4 regions of the Paenibacillus sp. USHLN196 genome follow, and region 1 is predicted to be linked to each of the others. Evidence: riboswitches for the same ligand, from Rfam matches in the RefSeq annotation. Region 1 holds a riboswitch; each other region holds the start of a gene.
What was found. Region 1 has a riboswitch for thiamine pyrophosphate ahead of thiC (phosphomethylpyrimidine synthase ThiC). Riboswitches for the same ligand answer to the same signal wherever they lie in the genome.
Positions count from the first base shown of each region.

Region 2: it holds a riboswitch for thiamine pyrophosphate, as region 1 does, so the genes downstream of both, WFI24_RS03400 (ABC transporter ATP-binding protein) here and thiC (phosphomethylpyrimidine synthase ThiC) in region 1, are expected to answer to the same signal.
Region 3: it holds a riboswitch for thiamine pyrophosphate, as region 1 does, so the genes downstream of both, WFI24_RS21435 (ABC transporter substrate-binding protein) here and thiC (phosphomethylpyrimidine synthase ThiC) in region 1, are expected to answer to the same signal.
Region 4: it holds a riboswitch for thiamine pyrophosphate, as region 1 does, so the genes downstream of both, WFI24_RS03055 (thiamine phosphate synthase) here and thiC (phosphomethylpyrimidine synthase ThiC) in region 1, are expected to answer to the same signal.

Region 1 covers NZ_JBBCYH010000018.1:59,135-62,293, reverse strand. The annotation lists gene WFI24_RS29760 (alpha/beta hydrolase) at 1-81, opposite strand, end outside; gene WFI24_RS29755 (IclR family transcriptional regulator) at 441-1,184, shown strand; TPP riboswitch at 1,333-1,446, shown strand; gene WFI24_RS29750 (hypothetical protein) at 1,508-1,693, opposite strand; gene thiC (phosphomethylpyrimidine synthase ThiC) at 1,859-3,159, shown strand, end outside.
Region 2 covers NZ_JBBCYH010000002.1:8,637-11,795, reverse strand. The annotation lists gene WFI24_RS03405 (glycoside hydrolase family 127 protein) at 1-1,509, opposite strand, end outside; TPP riboswitch at 1,715-1,817, shown strand; gene WFI24_RS03400 (ABC transporter ATP-binding protein) at 1,979-2,743, shown strand; gene WFI24_RS03395 (ABC transporter permease) at 2,733-3,159, shown strand, end outside.
Region 3 covers NZ_JBBCYH010000009.1:110,866-114,024, reverse strand. The annotation lists gene WFI24_RS21440 (phospholipase D-like domain-containing protein) at 1-869, opposite strand, end outside; TPP riboswitch at 1,305-1,417, shown strand; gene WFI24_RS21435 (ABC transporter substrate-binding protein) at 1,638-2,678, shown strand; gene WFI24_RS21430 (thiamine-binding protein) at 2,895-3,159, shown strand, end outside.
Region 4 covers NZ_JBBCYH010000001.1:708,317-711,475, forward strand. The annotation lists gene thiO (glycine oxidase ThiO) at 1-513, opposite strand, end outside; gene WFI24_RS03055 (thiamine phosphate synthase) at 528-1,223, opposite strand; TPP riboswitch at 1,415-1,524, opposite strand; gene WFI24_RS03060 (ABC-F family ATP-binding cassette domain-containing protein) at 1,600-3,150, opposite strand.

The DNA of each region.
Region 1 (3,159 bases):
AATCAGCCTCGGTGATAACGAAGAGGGCAGATCGGATACTTTTGTTTGCAGCGGGGCTTCGCTCTGGGATGTTGGATACATGAATGCCCCTCCTTTGAAGTTCAGTTGAAGATAACAACGACATGAAAAGAGAATTACGTCTATTTCAGAACCTGCTTCAGAGCGATATCTTAAAGTAATATATCTTTATCGTATGTTCCAATATAGTCAAAGTCAATTGATTGAGGGCATTTGTTACGCAATTGTTATATAGTTCTTAAGATATATGGGTAACATTCCCTTAGCGAGTAAATTACAGGGGATTTAGTCTTATAAAAAGGAAAAATTTATAACTTGGCCTATTCAGATCTTGACTCTTTTTGGTTTACAGATGAGACCGTTTCTCATATAATTTATGTAACCAAGTTTCATGTGATGAAACATGAGGAGGGCATCATGCCATGGAAGATCGTAAGTTAACCGTCCGGGCTGTAGAACGGGCGCTGGATATATTATTATGTTTTACCACGCGCAGTGATCTGGGACTCACCGAAATTGCCAGTCAGATTGGTTTGCACAAAAGTACAGTGCATCGCCTGATGGCTACGCTGGAGGATCGAGGCTTTGTCATCCGGGATGCGGCAACGGAGAAGTACCGACTTGGCATACGAATCTGGGAGCTATCAGCCCATATGTCACGCAGTGATGATCCGGCGATTTTGCTGCTGCCTGCAATGGAGCGGCTGAGAGACCGGTTGGGAGAGACCGTAAGTCTGTACCTGCGTGATGGCAGTGAACGGATTCGGATTCAGGCTGTACAAAGTGATCAGGCCATTCGCCGTGTTGCCCCCGTCGGCGTTAGACTCCCGCTATCTGTCGGGGCTTCCAGCAAAGTCTTGATGGCGTTTGCGACGGACGAGGACCGTGAAGAACTGATGAATGGGCCTGAATGGCCGGTATTTATCGATCCAGCGGTGTATTTGGCGCAGATGGGAGACATCCGGGATAACGGATATGCGACGAGTTACGAGGAACGTGAGCCGGGAGCTGCGGCGGTATCGGTGCCGATTATGGATCGTAGAGGCAATATTGCAGCTGCGCTCTCGGTCTCAGGTCCTGTCAGCCGACTTTCGCAGGAGACTTTGCACGAATACGCACCTGTGCTAAAGGAAGCGGCTACGCAGATGGGGCTCATGTTATCCTGATGTTGATGTAAGGTCTGTCACCAATCAAGTTAGTAATCTGGAATATAAAGGTTGTTTTTATGTTCCGGTTGCGCTACTCTGTAATGGACGGCCCAACGGGGCCAGCTTCATTGAATATGAACAGCGGCTTGTGTAAGCCGCAACTTGTTAACGTTACTGGGGGAGTCCGAACTGTCCGGACTGAGACGGAATCGCATGAGATTCCGGACCCTTTGCACCTGATCTGGATCATACCAGCGTAGGGAAGTAATCGGCGATATGACCACAGCCACCACATGATGTGAACCTTGCAGTGCTCCGTTAAGGAGCTGATTGAAGGTGCATTATTGGTGATGGACATCAAAGTCGGTTCCTTCGGGGACCGGCTTTTTTATATACAGGGAACAGGCGATAGCGCGAACTCCATGGGCCTCTTTTTCAATAACCTGCGAAAGTGGGCTTGGATAAGGAGAGAAAATTGCGTAGATCCATGATCTGCGGCAGTCTTCGGTCTGTTTTGAACTGTACATGATGATGTCTCCTCTGGTCTGGCGTAGGATCGCTCTTTCTTCTCTGCATTGCGCATGATTTGGGACAGGTACGTAAGCGAGCTATGCCAACCCAAAACCAAGCGAACGAACAATGAGGAGGAGACAAGCGACATGAGTACAGGAAATCAAACGGGACAACAAGCAATGGAACAGGAACATACGGGTCAGCAGGTGGAAAAGAAAACAGAGGCGGCCGGACGGGTTCAACCCTTTCCGGGCAGCCGCAAAGTCTACATTCAGGGCTCACGGCCGGACATTGCTGTTCCTGAACGTGAAATAGCCCTTCATGACACGAATACTCCCCAAGGGGTGGAGCATAACGAACCGCTGCGTGTCTACGATACGAGCGGCCCCATGACTGATCCCGGATTTCATGCCGATATCCGTGCAGGTCTACCAGCCCTGCGTACCCGCTGGATCACAGAGCGTGGCGATGTCGAGGCTTACCAAGGCCGTACAGTAAAACCCGAGGATAACGGACTAAAGCCCGGAGGGAAGAGAGCTGGAGCCGAAGAGTACCCTGGATTGCGTGGTAAACCGCTGCGAGCACAGTCCGGACGCTGTGTGACTCAGATGCATTATGCGAGGCAGGGAGTCATTACGGCAGAGATGGAGTTTGCCGCCATTCGTGAAGGCGTGGAGCCGGAATTCGTGCGCCAGGAGCTGGCGAGTGGAAGAGCCATCCTGCCGTCTAACATCAATCACCCGGAGAGTGAGCCGATGTTGATCGGTCGTCATTTTCATGTGAAGATCAATGCCAACATTGGCAACTCTGCTGTATCTTCTTCCATCGAGGAAGAGGTCGAGAAGATGACCTGGGCGGTACGCTGGGGATCGGATACCGTAATGGATCTGTCCACAGGCAAAGACATTCATACCACCCGGGAATGGATTATCCGCAATTCACCTGTGCCAATCGGTACAGTGCCGCTGTATCAGGCGTTGGAGAAGGTGAATGGCGAAGCGGAAGCGCTGACCTGGGAGTTATACCGTGACACGCTAATTGAGCAGGCAGAGCAGGGCGTGGACTACTTTACGATTCATGCAGGTGTACTGCTGCGTTATATCCCGATGACGGCCAAGCGGATGACAGGCATCGTGTCTCGTGGTGGGTCCATTATGGCAGCATGGTGCCTTGCGCATCATCAGGAGAATTTTTTGTACACCCATTTTGAAGAAATCTGCGAGATTATGAAAAGGTATGATGTTGCGTTCTCGCTGGGAGATGGACTTCGTCCAGGCAGTATCTACGATGCCAACGATGAAGCTCAGATGGCGGAACTCGCGACGCTTGGAGAACTGACACAGATCGCGTGGAAGCACGACGTGCAGGTGATGATTGAAGGCCCGGGTCACGTGCCGATGCACAAGATCAAGGAGAATGTGGACTTGCAGATGGAGATCTGTCAGGAAGCACCGTTCTATACGCTGGGGCCGCTGACGAC
Region 2 (3,159 bases), on a different contig from region 1:
AGCGTCGTCTACATCTGCCTTTTCTCCGTTAATCCACAACTCCGGAGATACACACCAATCCGGTTTTCTTAATGCCATTGTGAATCCTGTCTCCTCCCCGGAAACAGACTCGATCCGGATAACCGCTTCTCCGTTGGAGGTATAGGTCGAGTTCATATTTACGGAAAAGTCCGTACCATTCAGCGTGAATGCTGCTTCGCCACCGATATACAATTGCACATACAGTGTGGATGCAGCCTCATCGGTGGTATACACATATTGATCCAATGAAGCCAGTAACCGTGCGATATTGGGTGGGCAGCAGGCGCAACCGAACCATCCCTGCCGACGTGTCCGCACATGTGCATAATTCGGATTCACCTTGAGCAGCTCCGGATCGGCTTCGAGCGGATTCACATAGAAGAAGCGTTGTCCATCCAGTGACATGCCGCTAATTACGGTATTGTACAGTGCTCGCTCCAATACGTCCGCATACTTGCTGTCCGGCTTGATCTGAAACATGCGTTTTGCCCAGAAAATCAATCCAATCGACGCACAGGTCTCCGCATAGGCAGTGTCTCCCGGCAGGTCATAATCCCCTGTGAATGCTTCCTCTTTGGCAGATGAACCGATGCTCCCCGTAATGTACATTCTCTTGTTGACCGTATTGCTCCATAATCGCTCACATGCTTCTTTCAGCGACTCATCTCCCGTCTCTGCCGCTACGTCTGCCACTGCAGCACACATATACACCAAGCGAACCGCATGGCCTTCCGCTGTATCCTGCGCTCGAATCGGAAGGTGAGACTGAGAGTAGCTATGACGGTGAACCATATCCAGCTCTCCAAAATGCACACTACGCCCACGCTTCTCCCATTCCTGCACAAAATAATGTGGACTGTTCCCCCGCTGCTCAAGAAAATAATGGCTCATATTCAGATAGGCCTCTTTCCCGGTGGTCTGATACAGCTTGAATAGGGCCAGTTCAATCTCCTGATGCCCATCATATCCAGGCAATTGTCCAGGTTCTGTACCGAATACCGTCCCAATATGATCGGCCAGACGAATGACCACATCCAGCAGATTACGCTTACCCGTTGCCTCATAATAAGCGACACCCGCTTCAATCATATGACCTGCACAGTACAGTTCGTGGCATTCCGCCAGATTCGTCCAGCGTGCTCCAGGTTCTTTTAGTGTGAAGTAGGTATTCAAGTAACCGTCAGCTTGTTGAGCCTGAGCAATGGTCTCGATGACCCTATCCACAATGCGTTCCAGCTCTGGATCTGGTTGGGCTGCAAGCAGGTATGACGCAGCTTCGATCCACTTGGCCACATCACTGTCCTGAAATACCATGCCATAATGCTCACCCTCTTCTTCACCCGCAGCAATGCGAAAATTATGAATGGCCCGGCTAGGTTCAGCCCCCTCGATGCGATCATTCAGTGCCTCCCATTGATAGGGGACAACCACGGTCCGTACCAGATCAACATAATGGGACCAGAACGGATCTTTTATTTTATTTCTCATCGGAACCTCTCCTTGTTCTATTCAATATCCTCATTTTACAAATCATTACAGGTCGATGAAATCATCATTTCCAACTGAAATTTGTATGATTACAACCTCACTCTCAGGTTCTGACTCCAAGTCCACCTCAAGAATTCCATCATGCTGCCTCTTTACAGTTCATGTTCAAGTGATATATGCTGAATACACAACTGCATATCTTGTACATTTGCACTAGGGGAGCCCTGCGGCTGAGACGAATATGACTATTCGGACCCTTTGAACCTGATCTGGATCATACCAGCGGAGGGAAGTGGAGCGGCCTTTTAGTAAGCGGAATTTTATCATGTATATGTGAAGATAAATTGCGGATCTAACTTACAGACCCACTCATTTCTCCGGAAATGGGTGGGTCTTTTTTGTTTCTTTTTGCGGAGTACAAGATGCCGTCGTTATTCCAGCAGTCTGACATCAAGGGGGTGAGGATCAGATGAACAACCATGTAACCATTCACAACGTAAGCTTCGCTTTTCCCGAAAAAAAGGATTCCCCCGTGCTCGCCAATGTGTCGCTTCAGGTTCAACAAGGAGAATTTGTCTCGCTCATCGGCTCCAGCGGATCAGGCAAAAGCACGCTCTTCAAGCTGCTCGCAGGCTTGCTTGAACCTACCGTCGGCACCATCGACATTGCCGATGTACCGCAAGGACAAAGGCTCGGACGAGTCGCTTATATGCCGCAGAAAGATCTGCTGTTATCCTGGCGTACCGTCATGGAGAACTGCATGCTGCCTGCCGAGCTGGCACCAGGCCGACAGGACAAGGACAAGCTGCGGGCCGACATCATGGTTGGATTAGCAAGATTCGGCCTGTCAGGTTATGAACATTCCTATCCGGATGAGTTATCCGGAGGCATGCGGCAGCGGGTCGCACTGCTTCGTACTTTGCTTACAGGCGGACAGCTCATGTTGCTGGATGAGCCCTTCGGTGCGCTCGACGCCTTAACCAAACGCGAAATGCATCGCTGGTTGTTGGAGCTGTGGGAGGGCTTTGGCCAAACCTTCTTATTTATTACACATGACATTGAAGAAGCCCTGCTGTTAAGTGACCGCATCATTCTGTTAACTCCAGGGGGTCAAAGTCAGCAACTGTTGGAAATGACGGTTCCTTTGCCACGTCCAAGGCATTCGGACCTGATCTACGAACCGGCTCTCGTGCAGATGAGGCAACAACTGGAGGAACAATTGCATGCAAAATGATAGAGCTGAGGTTAGCGTCTGGACGTGGTGTTCGAAGTGGCTTTCCCAATATGGTTTGTTTATTATGCTCATGCTCTTATTACTGGCGATCTGGGAAATGATTGTACGTATGGGATGGGTGCCTTCCTTCATCATTCCCGCACCCACAGCCATCGCAGGCTCACTGGTTGAGCATCGTCGTCTGCTGCTGACCCTACATCTGCCTGCTACCTTTATGGAGGTTGCTGTTGGTTTTGGCTTGTCCATAGTGAGCGGAATTATGCTGGCGACAGGCATGCATATGAACCGATCGATTAAAAAGGCCTTATATCCCTTCATCGTGATTAGTCAGACCATACCGCTGATTGCCTTGTCCCCCGTATTCATCCTGTGGTTCGGCTACACGCTGTGGAGTAAAGTCGCCGTGGTGTTCCTGA
Region 3 (3,159 bases), on a different contig from region 1:
CACATGGTCGGGTCTTTATACAGCCTCTGGATTGGATTGTGAATGAAAGCGACGTGGTCGGAACGAAGAGCCCCTTGAGCCCATTCCTTCGGCAACACTTTAACAAAAGGATCGCTCTCAGCCTGAGCTTTTTTATATAACTCAGCCAGCTGAGCCAGCTCTTGTAACCCCTTTGTATGATGCTGACGTTTGGCATGTTTTTCTGGTTTGGTGAATGGATGTTCCCATAACCGATCTATATATTTTTTCATTTCAACAACCGTGCTGTTTTTATTATGGTTTGGATTGTAAACAAGGACATCCCGATCGAATACATAGTCTTTTTTGGGTTGCAATGCCATGTATCTATCACCAATATTTTGGCCGCCAATGATGCCATATGTGTTGTCGACAAGAAAGATCTTGTCATGCAGACGGTTATGCCATGTCCATGGCATAACTATGTTGAGTGGTTCATAATACCTTAACTCCACATTGGGGTGAGCTGCAATGGCATCTGGAATATCACGCAATTCTCCGCGCATGTTGTGAAAAATCCCGTCTAAAATGATTCGAACATGAACACCCCGATCAGCCGCATCGAATAAAGCAGCAAAAAAGAGTTGAGATGTTTTTCCTTTTTGGATGGAGTAATAAGCCAGGTCGATGCTTGTTTTCGCCTCTCGAATGGTCTGGATTCTCACCTGACCGGATTGAAAGCCGTCCTCCAAGAGCAGTACGCGATCTGTCGTACTTCCTGCTGTTAACAATTTTTGCATATCCGTATTTTCAATAGTAGATGGAGACGGAACTAAAAATAAAAGGTAAGCTGTGAAAAAAACGTAGACACAATAGGACAGAATAATTGCGAATATGGTTTTAAGGATCATTCAGTACGCCCCCATTTTTATGTAAAAAGTAATTATTTGTATAGCAGTACTATCTCCTTTTGTATCTAAATTATGTTGTTTAAATGAAGCTAGCGTCTCCGGGCAAGGTCAAACGATCAAAAGCTGATCGCTGAAATAGGGAAAGTAGCCCTGATGCGACGAGATATCAAACATCGGATTTGATCCAAGTATTTGTGGGGAGCCTTCCAGATCTTCAGCACTTAGGCTATGGCCCACTATCCGATGCTTTTGCACTCAGCCAGATTGCCTTATATGATTCGCCACGATAATTATTGAAAATAACACATCTAAACAGGCTGATATACATATGTATAACGACCTGTTTGATAAGTTCATACGTGTCCCCATCCAGTTCCTGACTGGACACGTTCCACCCGCTGGCCTATAATTACACCTAGTAATGCCCGTAACTTCATAGTTTCCCAGGGGAGTCGGAATTGGCCGGCTGAGAGTGTATCCCACCAAGATACTAACCCTTAGACCTGATCTGGATCATGCCAGCGTAGGAATCGGAGTATATCGAAATGGCACAGCCCTATGGCTGAACGCCACCTCTCTAACGCCTGCACGCGTCCCGGAATACGGGGCGCTTTTTTAATGTTCTTTTATATAGCCAGAGAGCTAAAAAAGTGACGTTATCCAGATCTCAACTGGTATAAATCTGTCGATTTATGCAAGATGATTGGATATGAAGCCAAGGAGTACCCCGTGCCAATCGGCCGGACATACCGAAGGAGAGAACCACAAATGAAATGGCGTAAAACGATGGGATTGTTGCTCTTGTGCGTGCTTATGGTGACTGTAGCCGCATGTGGTGGCAAAGAAGCTGCCCCAGCTGGGCAGAACGGCAACACAAATACGGAAAGCAGCAACGAAGGTGACACTGCCGCCCTCAAAGATATTAAAGTGGTGCTCGATTGGACACCAAATACGAATCATACCGGCCTGTATGCGGCTGTAGATCAAGGTTTTTACAAGGCCGAAGGCTTGAACGTGGAGATTGTACAACCAGGTGCCGGTGGCGCAGATACAATGGTTGCCTCCAATGAAGTGCCTTTTGGCGTAAGTTATCAGGAGAGTGTAACTCAAGCCCGCACACAGGGTGTTCCATTGGTCTCCATCGCAGCAGTTATTCAGCATAATACATCCGGGTTCGCTGCTCCGGCGGATCGGAATATCAAATCACCGAAAGATTTTGAAGGTAAAACCTATGGCGGTTGGGGTTCCCCTGTGGAAGAAGCCGTGATGCAATCCATTATGGAAGGCGACGGAGCCGATGTATCGAAAGTGAAAAACATTAACATGGGTGACGCTGACTTTTTCACCGCAGTAAAACGGGATATTGATTTTGCGTGGATTTTCTACGCCTGGACGGGTATTGAAGCCGAACTGCGCGGGGAACCGATCAACATGTTATATGTGAAGGATTATTCAGAAGCATTAGATTACTACACGCCTGTCCTCGTAACCAACGAGCAAACGATCCAAAACGACCCTGAGTTGGTGAAAGCATTCCTGAAAGCCACCTCAGAAGGGTATCAATATGCGATTGATCATCCCGAAGACGCAGCCAACATTCTGATCAAGGCCGTACCGGATCTGGATAAAGACCTCGTACTGGCAAGCCAGAAATGGCTTAGTCCAAAGTACACAGATGACGCCCCACGCTGGGGAGAACAAAAACAGGAAGTGTGGCAGAATTACACCGACTGGATGTTTAGCAAAAAACTGCTGGATGAACAGATCGATGTGAGCAAGGCATATACAAACGAGTTTTTACCCCAATAAAAATTGCTTAAGTTTAACTTTTTTACACAAGAACGAAGAGTGCAGAACCCATCTGAAGAAACAAAGTGTTCGCCTTTATCTCCGGATTTCCCCATTGAAAATGGATTCAAGAAATCTGGGGATAACAGCGATCGGAAGAGGGTACTGCAATCGGAGTGATAAGTGTAAACCTGGTTCAATTCATGCAATTTATCACGAAAGGAGCCGTGATCTATCATGGCAAGCACACTGCTTAGCATTCAAGTTATTCCCAAAACGCCAAATGGCGAGAACTCTTATCCTTACGTAGATCGCGCCATTGAAGTTATTCAGCAATCCGGCCTGAAATATCAGGTGAACGCACTCGACACAACGATGGAAGGTGAATTGGAGGAACTGCTGGAGGTTGTCCGTAAAATGCACGAGGTACTTGTGGAGGCTGGCAGTCCAAGCATCATCTCCCAGATCAAAATCGCCCATAGCCCTACTGGCTTCAGCATGG
Region 4 (3,159 bases), on a different contig from region 1:
CTCTCTGTTAAGCCATGATGCCTCCTGTTGCACAGTGTAACGATCCCACCATACCTCATCAGCAGGCAGAGCTGAATTTCGATTGTTCTTATAGCTGCTCACTTCACTGTATGAACGAAAAGGGGTCAGAAATCCTTGGCGCTGCAGACCAACCTCTAACCCACTAAGGGTAGCCATTAGCACCTGTTGCTCATGAAGTAACTGCCTGCTCTGCCTGGCAAGCTTAGCCATCAAAGGATGAGCAAAATCTTCACTGTCTGCTGCCAGCATTCCAGCCGCGGCGCACGAAGTTCCTCCCGCGATTGCTGAACGCTCTACCAACAGTACATCTTGTCCACGAGAGGCAAGCTCATATGCAATGGCACAACCTATGACGCCTCCACCTACAATAATGGTTTCGGCATGAATCTTATCCGATCTATACGTAATACTTTTACTTGTTGATTCCGGTTCGGACTTCAGTTGATGACTGAACTGATTTCTGTTCTGACCCGTTATGTTCTCTTTCATCATCTCATCTCCTTGATTCAGCGCCGCAGACTTTCTGTATTAACGATAGCCTGTCTTAATGATGCAGCAGCTCGATCCGGTGAATCGTTCCCCCATAAGTACGAGATCACGGCAACTCCTTGTGCTCCCGTTGAGCGGATCGCGCGAATATTCGCCGGTTCAATGCCCCCAATCGCAATGACAGGAACGGAGACACCAGAGCACACTTCAGCAAGAGCATGCAATCCTCTTGGGTCAAGGTCAGGCTTACTATTGGTTGCATAGACATGCCCGAAGAAAAGGTAATCGGCTCCCCGTTCTTCAGCGATTTTTGCCTCATCGATTGAATGAACAGATACACCCAGACGAAGTCGCTGCATATTGCTTATGACAGCAGTGTTATACTTAGGCATAGCCTCTTGCCCCCAATGCACACCGCCATAGCCTTCATTCTGTGAGGACAGTTCTGATCCATTGATAACGATACGACAAGACGGGATTCCCACACTTCGCAAACTTTCAGCCCAACCGATTTTTTCTTGCCATGTGAGTTGTTTCTCTCGTATGTGAATATAGTCCACCCACGGCCAGACGTCCTTTGCTGCTTTCACAAAAGAGGCTTGATCCCCAGCCCCCGTAGATACAACATGCAGTTCAAATGATCCGTGTACATGTTCATGAGAAATTACCGTACTGTTCATCTCCTTCCATGCGTGAATGCTATGAAAATACAAAAAAGCCACTCCCGTAGGGGAGTGGCTGCGTATTAATGATCGGAGCAGATGACTGACTGATGCATACAGTTCATTTCGTACAAAACAGCTATGGAACTTATACCCATAACTTATACAAGGAACTGCATGTTTCAATTCGCTAAGCAGACAGTTGAAATTCCTTCGAATTTCCGTTTGCTCAGGTCATTTACTGAACGCGCGCGCCACTTCCCTACGCTGGTATGATCCAGATCAGGTGCAAAGGGTCCGGAATCGCATTCTTCCATCTCAGCCGCATCGTGCGGCCCCCCTAGTGTTCATATGAAGTTGTAGTTTATGTTACCATAGACGGTTTTTTTTGTCACCGTTCAATTCTATTAAACGTTCCCTGAATCGTCTAGTTCTTCTCAGACCATTCTTCGACATTCCATGTTTTGGTAACCCAACCCTCATAGAAATCAGGTTCATGAGATACCAACAACACTGTTCCCTTGAATTCTTGCAAGGCACGCTGCAACTCGGCTTTTGCTGTGACATCCAGATGGTTCGTCGGCTCATCGAACAGAATCCAGTTGCTCTCACGCATCAAGAGCTTGCACAAACGAACCTTGGCTTGTTCTCCACCACTCAGCATGTTAAGCGGACGGGTAATATGCTCATTTTTTAATCCACAGCGAGCGAGATGCCCCCGGACTTCATTCTGTGTTAAATGTGAGAACTCATTCCAGACATCCTCAATTGGTGTGATATTCCCAGCACGAACTTCCTGCTCAAAATAGGCTGTTTCAAGATAATCTCCCAAAAAGGTCTTTCCACTGAGTGGAGATATCTTGCCCAGAATGGTTTTCAGCAGTGTCGATTTACCCACACCATTACAGCCTACGATGGCAATTTTTTCGCCACGTTCAATCGTCATCGTCATTTTAGGCAGCAAAGGATACGTATACCCGATTTCAAAATCGATACCCTCAAAGACCGTTTTGCTGCTCGCTCGGGCATCCTTGAATTTGAACGTTGGTTTAGCCGCTTCATCTGGACGATCAATACGCTCAATCCTATCCAGCTGCTTCTCCCGGCTCTTCGCTCGACCTGAGGTGGAAGCACGTGCTTTGTTCCGCTGAATGAAATCTTCCTGCTTCTTGATGTATTCTTGCTGCTTCTCGTACGCATCAATATGTTGGGCTTTATTCATATCCGCCATCTCCAGGAACTTGTTATAGTTCGCTGCATATCGCGTTAATTTGGCAAATTCCAAATGATAAATGACATTCACGACTTCATTCATGAATTCCGTATCATGGGAGATTAGAAGAAAAGCGTGCGGGTAGTCCTTCAGGTATCGTGACAGCCATTCAATATGCTCTACGTCGAGATAGTTGGTCGGCTCATCCAGCAAAAGAGCTGTAGGTTTCTCAAGCAGAAGCTTGGCAAGAAGCACCTTGGTACGTTGTCCACCACTTAGAGCAGCAACATCCCGATCAAGACCAATCGCGGACAAACCAAGACCATTGGCCATCTCTTCCACTTTTACGTCAATCAGATAGAAGTCGCCCTGCTCCAATTGTTCCTGAATATCGCCCATCTCTTCGAGCAACTGCTCCAGCTTATCTGGGTCTGCATCTGCCATCTGGTCCGTAATATTCATCATTTCTTTTTCCAATTCAAGTAACGGAAGAAATGCATCCTTAAGCACGTCACGAATGGTTTTGCCTGGCGTAAGCTTCGTGTGCTGATCCAAATATCCATAACGGACCTTAGGTGTCCATTCCACTTTTCCACTGTCTTTAAGCAATTTACCTGTAAGGATGTTCATTAGTGTGGATTTACCCACGCCATTGGCACCAACAAGTCCTACGCGCTCTCCGGCGAGTAAGCGAAACGATACATTTTTAAATAACGTGCGATCTCCAAAATTGTGACTCACGTTTTCTACTGACAATAAACTCATAAGATGAGG